DNA from 2 places in the Enterobacter sp. SM3 genome. Region 1 is predicted to be linked to the other one. Evidence: predicted binding sites of a transcription regulator. Region 1 holds the regulator's gene; the other holds the start of a gene.
The links. The regulator CRP, encoded in region 1, controls carbon source genes, mostly activating them, when cyclic AMP is high. The targets are predictions, from matches to a motif close to ATGTGANNNNNNTCACAT.
Positions count from the first base shown of each region.

Region 2: a site for CRP is predicted at 1,610-1,627, ahead of deoC (deoxyribose-phosphate aldolase). Genes of this name have one in related genera too.

Region 1 is NZ_CP099971.1:4,435,791-4,443,134, reverse strand. It holds gene argD (bifunctional acetylornithine/succinyldiaminopimelate transaminase) at 1-8, shown strand, start outside; gene GVO84_RS20930 (YccS/YhfK family putative transporter) at 5-2,092, opposite strand; gene crp (cAMP-activated global transcriptional regulator CRP) at 2,150-2,782, opposite strand; gene GVO84_RS20920 (OsmC family protein) at 3,094-3,498, shown strand; gene GVO84_RS20915 (phosphoribulokinase) at 3,585-4,454, opposite strand; gene GVO84_RS20910 (YheU family protein) at 4,485-4,703, opposite strand; gene GVO84_RS20905 (hydrolase) at 4,700-5,722, opposite strand; gene mdcA (malonate decarboxylase subunit alpha) at 5,951-7,344, shown strand, end outside.
Region 2 is NZ_CP099971.1:707,565-714,908, reverse strand. It holds gene deoA (thymidine phosphorylase) at 1-590, opposite strand, end outside; gene deoC (deoxyribose-phosphate aldolase) at 700-1,479, opposite strand; gene GVO84_RS03285 (YjjI family glycine radical enzyme) at 1,742-3,289, shown strand; gene GVO84_RS03280 (YjjW family glycine radical enzyme activase) at 3,264-4,124, shown strand; gene GVO84_RS03275 (TatD family hydrolase) at 4,119-4,901, opposite strand; gene GVO84_RS03270 (patatin-like phospholipase family protein) at 4,898-5,950, opposite strand; gene GVO84_RS03265 (DUF1328 domain-containing protein) at 6,071-6,232, opposite strand; gene osmY (molecular chaperone OsmY) at 6,360-6,977, opposite strand; gene prfC (peptide chain release factor 3) at 7,277-7,344, opposite strand, start outside.

The sequences.
Region 1 (7,344 bases):
AAGGCTAATACTCGGTTCGCTTTAACCGGCGGGTTAACCAAATCCCGTGATGCGGACGCTGACGCCATGCCACCGACGAAATGGTGTGCATGGTGTTCAGATGTCCCAGAACGCGCTGCAAATGCTGCTCCAGCGTGCTCATTGGCCCGTGGGTTAACGTCTCCGGCGCTTCCAGAATGTTCGAATCTCCCGACTCACCCGGCGAGTCATACTCCAGACGCTGCTGACAGCGCTGCAGCGCAATTTCACACGACTGCAAATAGCGCTGCGCCAGATCGGGCGTCAGCATCGTGTGCTCGCGCGCCAGCGTGGTCATGGCGTTAATGTGCTCGACGATAAACTGGCTGTGCGTCACCCAGAGCTTCATGTCTGCAAGATAGTGCGAGTTAAAGCCCGGCTCCTGCATCGCCTGGTTGAGCGAGTTAAACAGAGCGTTGTGCGCCTGGTTGACCTTCATCCGCTGCCAGGCCAGCGGCGTCGGTTGAGGATTGTCGCTGAGGATCAGCCTGATGGCCTCCTGATCCGCTTCCAGCGCGTCGTGGGCGTTCTGGCGCAGCAGTCCGCTTTGCCACTGCGGCCACAGCCAGACCATGCCGCCAAAGGCAATCAGACAGCCGATCAGGGTATCAATCAGCCTGGCGACAATAAACTGTTCGCCATTGAGCGTGAGCAGCTGCAGGGTATATACCGCCGTCACCGTAAAGCCCACCATCGCCCAGCCGTAGTTTTTGCGGATAATCAGGTAGCTCACCAGCGTAACCGCCAGCATGCCTGCCAGGGTATAACCTTGCGGCACGTGGAAGTGCAGCGTCACCCCCGCAATGATCAGCCCGGCCATCGTTCCGCCAGCCCGATGCAGAATACGCACCCGCGTGGCGCCGTAGCCGTTCTGGGTGACAAACAGCACGGTCATTAAGATCCAGTAGGGTTTCGGCAGGTGCAGCGCCATGCCCATCAGGCTGGCGGTACTGAGCATCACGCTAATCCTTGCGGCGTTGCGCAGGGCGGACGATTTAAGAGAAAGATAGCTTTTGAGCGCGGGCAATAGCGGAAGCCGTTTCTGCTTATCCGCCATCAGGTCGCGGGGATAAAGCGGGCGCTGCGTGCGCAACACGCGGGCGATGCGGCTGAAGTGCCAGGCGGCAAACTGGCCGACGGGGTTATCCGGATGCTGACGGGCGATTTTCTCCAGCGCGCCCAGCTGCTTATCCATGTTAAAGCGCGTCGGGTAGCGGTGATAGAGAATGTCATCGGCCAGCACGCGCAGGCGTGCGGATACGGTCTGCGCGTTCCAGCGGATCACCGCTTCGGCGTGGCTGCGCTCGACCAGCTTTTGCACCTCCTGCGGGTGGTGCAGGCTCACGGAGATATGCTCCTGCAGATCCAGCCCGACCTGGAAGGTGCGCAGCAGCCGTTTGTACTCGTGGTTCTTGTTGGCGGCGAGCATATGCAGCTGCTGATAGCACTGGCTAATCAGATCCACCACCTTCTGCTGGCGCGTCAGCAGCGGCGGTAAGGACTTTTCCGGATCGGTATGCTGGGTGAGCAGGGTGTATTTGGCTTCGCAGTAATCCGCAAGCTGCACATAGAGCAGGCTCAGGGATTCACGCAGCGGCTGTTCGCGCCACAGCCAGAACCAAAACCAGTTAAACAGCCCGTACCATAATGTCCCCAGGGCGTAGATCAGCAGCGGCTCCCACACCGGCATATTCCCGGCGAGGCTCAGCGTGAAAATAGCTGCAATCAGCGAGGCGGGAAGCAGGCGGGCGTGCAGCGAACTGATTTCCGCCGTGACGCCGAGGGTCATCGCCAGCACGGTCAGGATCAGCGGCAGCGGGATATCACGAGCCAGTAATAGCTGTACGGCGAGGCTACAGCCCGCAAACAGGCAGCCGCCGATAATCAGGCGTTTGAAAAAGCGCTTATGCGGCGTGTCCAGACCGGCGATGTTGCAGCAGGCAGGCACGAGGGAAAACAGCAGACCTTGCTGAAGATGTCCGAGGATCAGGCCTATGGCCACGGGAAGACACAACACCAGCGTTTGTCGCAGTGCGTAGTTAACTTCCGGGTGATAGATCAGCCTGCGCCACATGGGGAGTAGAGACAAAAACGGCGTGACACCTTGCGATGGCACGCCGTTTAAGCGGAATTAACGCGTTCCGTAAACCACGATGGTTTTACCGTGGGCGGAGATCAGGTTTTGATCTTCCAGCATTTTCAGGATACGGCCCACTGTTTCACGGGAGCAACCGACGATTTGACCAATTTCCTGACGGGTAATTTTAATTTGCATGCCGTCCGGGTGGGTCATAGCGTCTGGCTGTTTCGCCAGGTTCAGCAGGGTTTGTGCGATACGGCCGGTAACGTCCAGGAAGGCGAGGTTACCCACTTTCTCTGACGTGACCTGCAGACGGCGCGCCATCTGGGAAGAAAGACGCATCAGGATGTCAGGGTTAACCTGAATCAGCTGACGGAACTTCTTGTAAGAAATTTCAGCCACTTCACATGCTGTCTTTGCACGAACCCAGGCGCTACGTTCCTGGCCCTCTTCAAACAGGCCCAGTTCACCGATGAAATCGCCCTGGTTCAGATAAGAAAGGATCATCTCTTTCCCTTCTTCATCTTTGATCAGCACTGCCACCGAGCCTTTAACGATGTAATACAACGTTTCCGCTTTTTCACCCTGGTGAATCAGCGTGCTCTTTGATGGGTACTTATGAATGTGGCAATGAGACAAGAACCATTCGAGAGTCGGGTCTGTTTGCGGTTTGCCAAGCACCATGCGCTGTTATCCTCTGTTATAAGCTGTCACCAGAGTCATCAGATGCATCCGGACTCTGGGGTTGCAATCGAATTCTTACCCATACCCTGGGAAGTCGGCTACCGTAACGTTTCGCAGCCAGTAAAGTTTGATGTCCTCTGCATACATGTGTAACGTCAATGTATTACTGTAGCATCCAGAGTGTTTTAGCATAGCTTTCGCCGCGTGTCTCCTGGTGTCTCGCTTCAGCATGATGCAGGTCGCCTTCCATTGCGAGAAATGTAACGCACGCGTAATCTGTCACCAAAAATGCAACGTTGGAGTTTAAGAATATGCAAGCGCGCGTGAAATGGGTTGAAGGTTTAACGTTCCTGGGCGAGTCCGCGTCAGGACACCAGATTTTGATGGACGGCAACTCCGGCGATAAAGCACCCAGCCCAATGGAAATGGTGCTGATGGCGGCAGGGGGATGCAGCGCAATCGACGTGGTGTCGATTCTGCAAAAAGGTCGTCATGACGTGACGGATTGTGAAGTCAAACTCACGTCAGAACGTCGCGAAGAGGCGCCACGCCTGTTCACCCATATTAACCTGCACTTTGTGGTCACCGGTAAAGAGCTGAAAGACGCGGCGGTCTCGCGTGCGGTGGACCTGTCTGCGGAGAAGTACTGCTCGGTGGCGTTAATGCTGGAGAAAGCGGTAAAAATCACGCATTCGTATGAAGTGATCGAGGCCTAATCTTTTGGCGGGTGGCGCTTCGCTGACCCGCCCTACAAAAGCACGACCGTAGGCCCGGTAAGCGCAGCGCCACCGGGCAAAACAACTCACGCGATCTGCTTCCCTTCCATCAGTCGCTCCACCAGCGGCGTCATGATGAGCTCCATCGCCAGCCCCATTTTTCCGCCCGGCACCACTAACGTATTCATGTGCGAAATAAACGAGCCCTGCAGCATGGCCAGCAGCCAGGGGTAATCAATACCGTCGAGATTGCGGAAATGGATCACCACAAAGCTCTCATCCAGAGACGGGATACTTTTGGCGGCAAACGGGTTGGAGGTGTCCACCGTCGGCACGCGCTGGAAGTTGATATGGGTGCGGGAGAACTGCGGCGTCAGGAAGTTAATGTAATCCTCCATGGAGCGCACCACGGAGTCCATCACCGCTTCGCGAGAATGGCCGCGCTCGCTCATGTCACGCGTCAGCTTCTGGATCCACTCCAGGTTAACGATAGGGACCACGCCGACCAGCAGATCCACGTGGCGGGCCACGTCGTGTTGAGGGGTGACCACGCCACCGTGCAATCCTTCGTAAAACAGGACGTCGGTGGGTTCCGGCAGCGGTTGCCACGGGGTAAAGGTTCCCGGCACCTGATTCCAGGGAACGGCTTCATCATAGGTATGCAGATATTTGCGGGACTGCCCTTTGCCGCTCTGACCGTACTCGATAAATGTTTGTTCCAGCAGGCCGAAGTCATTGGCTTCCGGGCCGAAGTAGCTGATGTGTTTACCCGAATCGCGCGCCTTACGGATGGCCATGTCCATTTCCGGACGCGTGTAGCGGTGAAAGCTATCGCCTTCGACCTCCGCCGCACGAAGATTCAGCTGGGCGAAAATCTTGCGAAATGCGAGGCTGGTGGTGGTGGTTCCCGCACCACTCGACCCCGTAACGGCAATAACCGGATGTCTGGCAGACATAGCAACTCCCTGACTGAAAAGTGTGGAAGATCAGCCGTGAAACGCGTTGCGGGGCATGATATTGACCGTCTCATGCAGTTCTGACCACACCAGCAGCACGTCGCCGCTTTTCAGCTGGCGCTTAACATCGTTGACCTTTTGCTCAAGCGAGCGTTCCTGTTCACCATAATCGGTGCCTTCGCGTAATACAAAGCTTTCAATCAGATTATCGAGCGTTTCGGGAGCCAGATCCTGCCAGGGAATAATCATTTTGCACCGTCCAGATAAGGGGTTAGCCAGTCAGGAATTCGCGCCTCAAGCCACATTTTCGGGCGGCGCAGCGTGCCGCCGATAAACCCGACGTGGCCGCCGTGCTCGGTCAACTGATAGTGAACGTTGTCGGGTAGGAACTCCTGAGCGGGGATCGAGTGATGATCCATAAACGGGTCATCTTTGGCATGAATAATCAGCGTCGGCTGCGTGATCTTGCTGAGCAGCGGCATGGCGCTGCACTGACGATAATAGTCAATCGCATCGGCGAAGCCGTGGATTTTTGCGGTGATCAGGTCGTCGAACTCGCGAATACGGCGCACCTTTTTCAGCTGGCGCAGGCTGACCGGCAGGGTATCCGGGTAGGCCTTCAGCTTACGCGCCGCGTTGGCCTTCAGCAGGTTGAGCAGGTAGCGCTGATAGACGCGGGAAAAGCCTTTATCCATGTGGTAGCTGCACTGCTCCAGCATAAACGGCGCGGAGACAATGACGGCGGCATCCAGCGGGACGCTTTCGCCCTCTTTGGCCAGCAGACAGGCCAGCATATTTCCGCCCAGCGAGTAGCCCACCGCGGCGGTTGGCACGGTGCCAAAGTTGTCCCGCAGCCAGTGTAAAAACCACGTTCCGTCTTCGGTTTCACCCGAGTGATAAATGCGTTTCTGACGATTCGGTTCGCCGCTGCAGCCGCGAAAATGCATCACCACGCCGAGCCAGCCGCGCGCTTTTGCCGCCTCAATTAATCCATGCGCATACGGGCTGTGCAGGCTGCCTTCCAGACCGTGAAAGACCACCAGACGCGGCTTATGGCGGGCCTGTTCCGGCGCTTCGCTCCAGGCGAGATCCAGAAAATCACCGTCTGGCAGGTCAAGCCGTTGCCAGTGCGGGGTGAACTGAACCTTGCGGCGGATCAGTCGCGGCAGCATGGTCTGCAGGTGGGGGTTAGCCACGCCGCGCATGGGCACGAACTCAGTGCTGTCTTCGGCCGCAATGTCGAAGTCTGATGGAATGATTTGGGTCATAAGGGCGATGCTGATTCTTGTCAGAAATTTACGGTACTTTCCGAATTGTACCCCGTTTAGCCTGGTTTTCCGAAACATGAACTGATCCCGATCACAAATCTTTACCTTGATTATTACTCTCAGGCTAATGATTCCGCTCTACGCTTAATTGATGCCTTTCTCACCAGAGCGCACACTTTACTCAACGTTAAGCAAATCAAAATGATTAGCTGAATCAGGAGGTTAATAATGTTATCTGGGCAAACACCCACCCGGCAATGGAACACGCGACGCAGCGAAAAAGCGCGTCGTCTGGCCTCCGTACCGGTGCAGGGCAAGGTACTGCCAACCGGCGATCTTGTCGCCATGCTGGAAAAATTAATCGCGCCTGGCGATAAGGTCGTTCTGGAAGGTAACAACCAGAAGCAGGCGGATTTCCTTTCCCGCTCGCTGGCCGAAGTGAACCCGCAAATCGTTCACGACCTGCATATGATCATGCCGAGCGTCGGCCGTAGCGAGCATCTGGACATCTTCGAGAAAGGCATCGCCCGCAAGCTGGACTTCTCCTTCTCCGGGACGCAAAGCCTGCGTATTTCGCAGCTGCTGGAAGACGGTCAGCTCGAAATCGGTGCGATTCACACCTACATCGAACTTTACTCACGCCTCTACGTCGACCTTTCGCCCAACGTGGCGCTGATTGCCGGTTTTAAAGCCGACCGCAAAGGCAACCTCTATACCGGAGCGAGTACCGAAGATACCCCGGCGCTGGTGGAAGCCGCCGCGTTCCACGACGGCATCGTCATCGCACAGGTGAACGAGCTGGTGGACGACGAGTGCGAGCTGCCGCGCGTGGATATTCCGGGCTCCTGGATCGACTACGTGGTCGTTGCGGACAAACCGTTCTTTATTGAACCGCTGTTCACCCGCGACCCGCGCCTGATCAAGCAGGAGCATATCCTGATGGCGATGATGGCCATCAAAGGCATCTACGCAGAGCACCAGGTGCAGTCCCTGAACCACGGTATCGGCTTTAACACCGCGGCGATTGAGCTGCTGCTGCCCACCTACGGCGAACAGCTCGGCCTGAAGGGCAAAATCTGTAAACACTGGACGCTGAACCCGCATCCGACGCTGATCCCCGCCATTGAAAGCGGCTGGGTGGAGAGCGTGCACTGCTTCGGCGGCGAGCTGGGGATGGAAGAGTACATCCGCGCCCGTCCGGACGTGTTCTTTACCGGTGCCGACGGCTCCATGCGTTCCAACCGCGCCTTCTGCCAGCTGGCAGGCCAGTACGCGGTGGATATGTTCATCGGCTCTACGCTGCAGGTTGACGGTTACGCCAACTCCTCAACGGTGACGCGCGGTCGTCTTTCCGGCTTCGGCGGTGCGCCAAACATGGGCCATGACCCGCACGGTCGTCGTCACGCCACCCCGGCCTGGCTGAACATGATCACCGAGCCGGACCCAATGCAGCGCGGTAAAAAACTCGTCGTGCAGATGGTCGAAACCTTCCAGGCGGGCGTGAAGCCAACCTTCGTGGAAAAACTTGATGCCGTTGACGTGGCGAAAGCCTCCGGCATGCCGCTGGCACCGGTGATGATTTACGGTGATGACGTGACGCACGTGCTGACGGAAGAGGGGAT
Region 2 (7,344 bases), 1.1 Mb from region 1:
TCCAGACCTTCTGCCAGCTTTTTGGCAAGAATCGACGCGGTAATCAGCGGGATGGAGTCAACGGTCGCGGTGATATCGCGGGTCGCGTAGAAACGCTTGTCTGCCGGAGCAAGAGAGCTGGTCTGGCCGATAATCGCCACACCAACGTCTTTAATAATGTCGCGGAAGCGGCTGTCATCCGGGAAGATATCGAAGCCCGGAATGGCTTCCAGTTTGTCGAGCGTACCGCCGGTGTGGCCCAGGCCGCGCCCGGAGATCATCGGGATGTAGCCGCCGCAGGCTGCCACCATTGGGCCGAGCATCAGAGACGTCACGTCGCCCACGCCGCCGGTGGAGTGTTTGTCCACAATCGGGCCGTTAAGGTTGAGGCTTTTCCAGTCCAGAACGGTTCCTGAATCTCGCATCGCCATGGTCAGCGACACGCGCTCAGGCATCGACATATCGTGGAAGAAAATGGTCATCGCCAGAGCCGCAATCTGCCCTTCTGAGACGGTGTTATCACGAATGCCGTTGATAAAGAAGCGGATCTCTTCGTCGCTTAATGCATGACCATCACGTTTTTTACGAATAATTTCTTGTGCGAGAAACACGGTAACCTCCATGCGGAATCGGGGGAGTTGTGGCGGGTGGCGCTACGCTTACCCGCCCTACGATCCTGTAGGCCGGATAAGCGAAGCGTCATCCGGCATTATCTGGCAATCAGTAGCTGCTTGCGCTCTTACCGTCGCCGTGACCCAGCGCTTTCAGCAGGCTGGCCAGCAGGCTGGACGCGCCGAAGCGGTAGTGGCGGGAATCGGCCCAGTCGGCGCCAAACAGCTCGTCGGCAATCGCCAGGAACTGCTGCGCGTCTTCGGCAGTACGCACGCCGCCCGCAGGTTTGAAACCAACGGTTTTGGACACGCCCATGTCGCGGATCACTTCCATCATGATGCGCGCGCTTTCTGGAGTCGCATTCACCGGCACTTTACCAGTAGAGGTTTTAATGAAATCCGCACCGGCTTTGATGGAAATTTCAGACGCCTTACGAATCAGCGCCTCTTCTTTCAGCTCGCCGGTTTCGATGATTACTTTCAGCAGCACGTTTGCCGCCGCGCAGGCCTCTTTACAGGCTTTCACCAGGTCAAAACCAACCTGCTCGTTGCCGGCGATCAGCGCGCGGTATGGGAACACCACGTCAACTTCGTCTGCGCCGTAGGCAATCGCCGCGCGGGTTTCTGCCAGCGCAATCTCGATATCATCGTTGCCATGCGGGAAGTTAGTTACGGTTGCAATGCGCACGTCCGGCGTGCCCTGCTCTTTCAGCGTCTTACGGGCAATCGGGATAAAGCGCGGGTAGATACAGATGGCTGCGGTGTTACCCACCGGCGTTTTCGCCTGATGGCACAGGGCGATGACTTTTTCATTGGTGTCGTCATCGTTCAGGGTGGTCAGGTCCATCAGTTTCAACGCGCGCAGGCTGCTTGCAGTTAAATCGGTCATAACATTCTCCAACGGCAGTGCCGTATAAATTTTACCTTGCGGGTCTGTGAGTATTCTAACATTCACCCGCATCCACACTTCGACATTCATCACAGTTAATGAAAACTGCGTACAAATTTGCATTACTGTAATGAGATCTTCTTCAAACTTTAGCGCGTAAATTGTCGACTAAAGCAGCGATACCCCCTGTCGGATCAAAAGCCCCGACAGGCTGGCTTCCTACAATCCGTTCATCATCCGCAGAACACTCAAGGAAGCGAATATGCCCCACTCCAGCCCCGACGCCCTGCAACAACGTTGCCAGCACATTGTGACAAGCCCGGTGTTAACCCCGGAACAAAAACGTCATTTTCTGGCGCTGGAAGCGGAAAACAACCTGCCTTATCCGGCACTTCCTGAGGCCGCGCGAGCCGCGCTGGACGAAGGGTTTATCTGCGACATGTTCGAAGGTCACGCGCCTTACAAACCCCGTTACGTTCTGCCGGATTACGCAAAATTTCTGGCTAACGGTTCAGAGTGGCTGGAGCTGGAAGGGGCGAAAGATCTCGACGACGCCCTCTCGCTGTTAACCATCCTCTACCACCATGTTCCGTCCGTCACATCGATGCCGGTCTATCTCGGTCAGCTTGATGCGATATTAACTCCATATGTTAGAATTATAACACAAGAAGAGATCGATAGCAGAATAAAACGTTTCTGGCGCTATCTCGACCGTACGCTGCCGGATGCGTTTATGCACGCCAATATCGGCCCGGCGGATACGCCCGTCACACGCGCCATTCTGCGTGCCGACGCAGAGCTGAAGCAGGTCGCACCGAACCTGACCTTTATCTACGATCCCGATATCACCCCGGACGACCTGCTGCTTGAGGTGGCAAAAAACATATGTGAATGCAGCAAACCGCACATTTCTAATGGCCCGATGAATGATAAAATTTTCACAAAAGGCCGTTACGGCGTTGTGAGTTGTTACAACTCCCTGCCGCTTGCAGGCGGTGGCAGCACCCTGGTGCGCCTTAACCTCAAAGCCATTGCTGAACGCAGCACATCCATTGAAGACTTCTTTACCCGCGCGCTCCCGCACTACTGCCAGCAGCAAATTGCCATCATCAATGCGCGCTGCGATTTTCTGTACGGGCAGTCTGGCTTCTTTGAAAATAGCTTCCTGGCAAAAGAGGGGCTGATTGATGCCGATCGGTTTGTGCCCATGTTTGGCATGTACGGCCTGGCGGAAGCGGTAAACGCGCTCTGTGAGAAAGCAGGAATAGCGGGACGCTACGGAAAGGACGAACAGGCCAACGCGCTGGGCTATCGCATCAGCGAACAGCTTGCGACGTTTGTGGAAAACACGCCGGTGAAGCACGGCTGGAAGCACCGCGCGATGCTCCACGCGCAATCGGGGATTAGCTCCGACTCCGGCACCACACCGGGCGCGCGCTTGCCCTATGGCGACGAGCCGGATCCCATCAGCCATCTGCTGGCCGTTGCGCCGCATCACAAACACTATCACGCCGGAATCAGCGATATTCTCACCCTGGAGGAGACGGTAAAACGCAACCCGCAGGCGGTGGTTCAGCTTTGCCTGGGCGCGTTCAGGGCGGGAATGCGGGAATTTACCGCCAACGTGGCGGGTAACGATCTGGTCCGCGTGACCGGTTATATGGTTCGCTTGTCGGATCTGGAGAAATACCGGGAAGCCGGATCGCGCACCAATACCACGTGGCTGGGAGAAGAGGCCGCACGCAATACCCGTATTCTGGAACGTCAGCCGCGCGTGATTAGCCATGAACAGCAGATGCGCTTTAGTTAGTCAGGTCATTCCTTTTTCCTGCGTGGACGGACCGGGCAGCCGCCTGGCCCTGTTCCTGCAGGGCTGCAACCTGCGCTGCAAAACCTGCCACAACCCGTGGACGATCGGCCGCTGCAACGACTGCGGGGACTGTGTGCCCCACTGTCCGCACGACGCGCTGACCATTCAGGCCGGACGCGTCTGGTGGCAGGAGAGTGACTGCCAGCAGTGCGACACCTGCCTGCACCTGTGCCAGCAGCAGGCAACGCCTATGGCGCACCGCTTCAGCGTGGATGAGATCCTCACCCAGATCCGCAAATCCGCACCGTTTATCGAAGGGATCACCGTGAGCGGCGGTGAAGCCACAACGCAATTGCCGTTTTTGATAGCCCTGTTCAACGCGATCAAAGCCGATCCCGCCCTGCGTCACCTCACCTGCCTGGTAGACAGCAACGGTCTGTTAAGCGAAACCGGCTGGCAAAAGCTGCTGCCGGTACTGGATGGCGCGATGCTGGATCTGAAGGCGTGGGGGAACGAGCATCACCGCTTCCTGACCGGGCGCGAAAACCCGCAGATTAAGCAGAGCATCCGCTGGCTGGCCGATCGCCGCCGTTTGACGGAACTCCGCTTATTGGTCATCCCAGAGCAATGTGATTACCTGGAACATCTCAAACCGCTAACGACCTTTATCCACGGGCTTGGGAATGTGCCGGTGCGCATCAACGCGTTTCATGCGCATGGCGTTTACGGTGAGGCGGCCTCATGGCGCAGCGCCACGCCCGAGGACGTTGAGCCGCTGGCGCTGGCGCTGGAAAAACAGAAGATAACGGTGATCCGTCCGGCGCTTTACCTATAGCGTGATGCCAAATACCGAACGGGTATTTTCAAGCAGCGCGTCGGCAATCACCTCTTCAGGCTCCTTTCGCAGTTCACACAGGGTGGTAAACACGCGCGCCGCCTGTTCCGGACGATTCGGCTGACCCTGAAAACCATTCAGCGGCATATCCGGCGCGTCGGTTTCCAGCAGAAGCGCCGACAGCGGCAGCTGTGCCATCACGTCACGGGTTTTACTGGCGCGCGGATAGGTGATGGTGCCGCCGACGCCGATTTTATAGCCCAGCTCAATAAAACGCTGCGCCTGCTGCAGGCTGCCGGAGAAACCGTGCACTACGCCCCTGCGCGGCAAATCGATGCGTTTCAGGTGCATCGTCAGCTTATCGTGCGTACGTCTTGAATGGAGGATCACCGGCAGATCGTGGCGCTTCGCCAGCCTGAGCTGCGCGTCGAGGATCGTCTGCTGGCGCTCAAACTGCGGATCCTCGCGATAAAGATCGAGGCCGATCTCACCGATGGCGACAAGTTTGTCTCCTGCGGTCTGCAGGACCTCATCAAGCCTCTCAATGTGCTCATCAAGATGCCTCTCAATCACAATCGGATGCAGGCCGAGCGCGGCATAGAGCGCGGGGTACCGCATGGAAAGATCCAGCACCCGGGAAAAATATACCGCTTCCACTGACGGCACAATGATGGCCTGAACGCCTGCCTCGGCAGCTCTCGCAATACTTTGCGCTTCATCCCCCGTAAACGGCGGGAAATCAAAGTGGCAGTGGGTATCGACAAAGCGGTGCGTCACGCCAGATCCTCGTTATCCAGTGGAACATCGTTCGCCTGGGGAATATCCACCAGCGGCATGGTCAGCGGGTCGTTGGCGACAATCGCAGGCGGCATAATAATGCGTTTATGGCGATGAAGCGGCGGTTGCTCCGCCAGCATTTTCCCCACCGTTGCCAGGAAATAGCGCCCGCACAGCCGCCCCGTTTTGTAATCCATGCGCAGCGCAGGAACGCGGCTGCCCAGGGCCATGCTCAGCAGCGGCTTAGGCGGATAGATTTCAAAAATACGCAGCTTACCCGGCGGTTTTTCAATGAAGCGCTGCATCGCGCCGTAGGTGGTTTCATGCTGCTTCGCGATGTTCACCAGCGGCTGCAGGCTGCTGTCGCCCAGCCAGCGCTCCATCCGTTTAAACCACTGCGGGGTGTAATACATTTGCGACGGTACGGTACGGATCACCACAATGGTTTTCGCCCCGCGTCGGGCGGCCTCCTGTACCGGCACCGCGTCACTGATCCCGCCGTCCAGATAGCTAATGCCGTCCAGCAGGGCGCCGGTACGATAAAAGCCGGGGATCGCGCTGGAGGCGCGGATGATGTCCAGCCAGTTCTCCTTCTGAGGAGAAAAATAGCCCGGCGAATAGTCATCGCCCCGGCTGGCGCACATCCAGAATTCTTTGCCGCTATCAAACAGACGGGCGGCAGTATCCATGGCCAGCGGCATCTGGCAGGAGGTCGACTCCAGCAGCCAGTCGAGATCGATCAGGTTGCCGCCGCGCACAAAGCGCACCGGATTAAAAAATTCTTTCGCCGTGGTGTAGCGCATAATGACCTTTCGCGCGTAGCCGGGCTGGTTGCAGACATAGGCAGAGAGGTTCTGCGCGCCGGCAGAGGTGCCGAAGTAAAGGTCAAACGGGTTGAACTGCGCGCGCATAAATTCATCCAGCACGCCGGCGGTGAAAATGCCGCGCTGTCCTCCACCTTCGCAGACCAGCGCGAGTTGACCTGCGCGAAACGGCTTTAACGTCAGCGGCGCAATATTGCCGAGCGTAACGGGAATTCGTTGCCCCACCTCTGCTTTCCTGTTTTGATTATTTTATAACACCACAGTAACGCACCCGACCTGTTCCGCAAATAAGAAAAAGCCAGTCGCAGTGACTGGCTTTATTTTGTTGAAGGAATATTGCGTTTGCTACGGACGTCTACGACCCGTAAACAGGCTGACCAGGAACAGAATAATACCCACAACGAAGACAATTTTAGCTGCCCATGCCGCTGTACCTGCCAGTCCACCAAAGCCCAATGCGGCGGCAATTAACGCGATAACCAGAAATATAATGCCCCAACGAAACATAAGCTTCTCCTTTACCATAGTTAATGTCGGCCGCTAAACGTGAGCGCTCAGGTCACTCACCGGCGTTCTTCCAGAGTCGTTCTTATTTCGCCCGCAGGTGTTAGCCAGACGGGCGAATGGTCCAGATTTACTTCGTTTTCAGATCGTTTTTAACGCTTTTCACACCGTCAATCGCTTTCGCGATGGACTCGGCGCGTTCACTTTGCGCCTGCGAATCTACCGTACCGGAAAGCTGAACCACACCATCGGTGGTTTCCACTTTCACCTTACGAGACGGCACGATGTCATCTGCTAAAAGTTTAGCTTTGATTTCGCTGGTGGTAGCGGCATCACCGGCATAACCTTTCACCGACGCGTTTTTGCCGTCACGTACGTGCAGCTTATCGCTGACGGAGGCAACACCTTCGACGCCCTTCGCGACTTTCACCGCCTGTTCGGCCTGAGCCTGGCTTTCCACGAAGCCGCTCAGCGTGACCACTTTCTTGTCGGTCTTAACGGAAATATCGGTGCTTTTGATGGATTCATCATCCACCAGTGCGGCTTTCACTTTTGCTGTGATTGAGCTGTCATCCATGAAGTTGCCGACTTTATTCATAGAGCTATCGATTTTTTGCCCTGCGGTATCGGCAGTGGACTGTGCTTTATCCATGGTGGTGCTTTCCGCCAGGGCGGAACCGCTCACCAGAACGCTACCCAGGGTTACAGCCAGCAGAGTTTTCGAAATCTTCAGTCTTGTCATATTCATCGATCTATTCCTGTGTTGACCCGTTATTCGGGCTACATACTTCCTTAGTAGTTTTATATATTGCGAATAAACACGCGGGCAAAATGGACAACCTAAAGTCATGCATTGAACAGTTAATTTATCCACGCCCGGTGTTAAACACTGAGTTAAATATAGATCACTCTCACAGAGCCGCTTTCAGAATTGGGTAAAAAACGCGCGAATAGCGTAAAATTGCGTTGAATTAAGAACATTCCGCAAGGGATTAATAAGACAGGAATTAAAGAAGAGCACGGCGGCAGCCGTGCTCTGAGAGGGGATTAGTGCTCGCGGGTTTTACGGAACTGGACGTCAGGATAACGTTCCTGCGTCAGGTTCAGGTTTACCA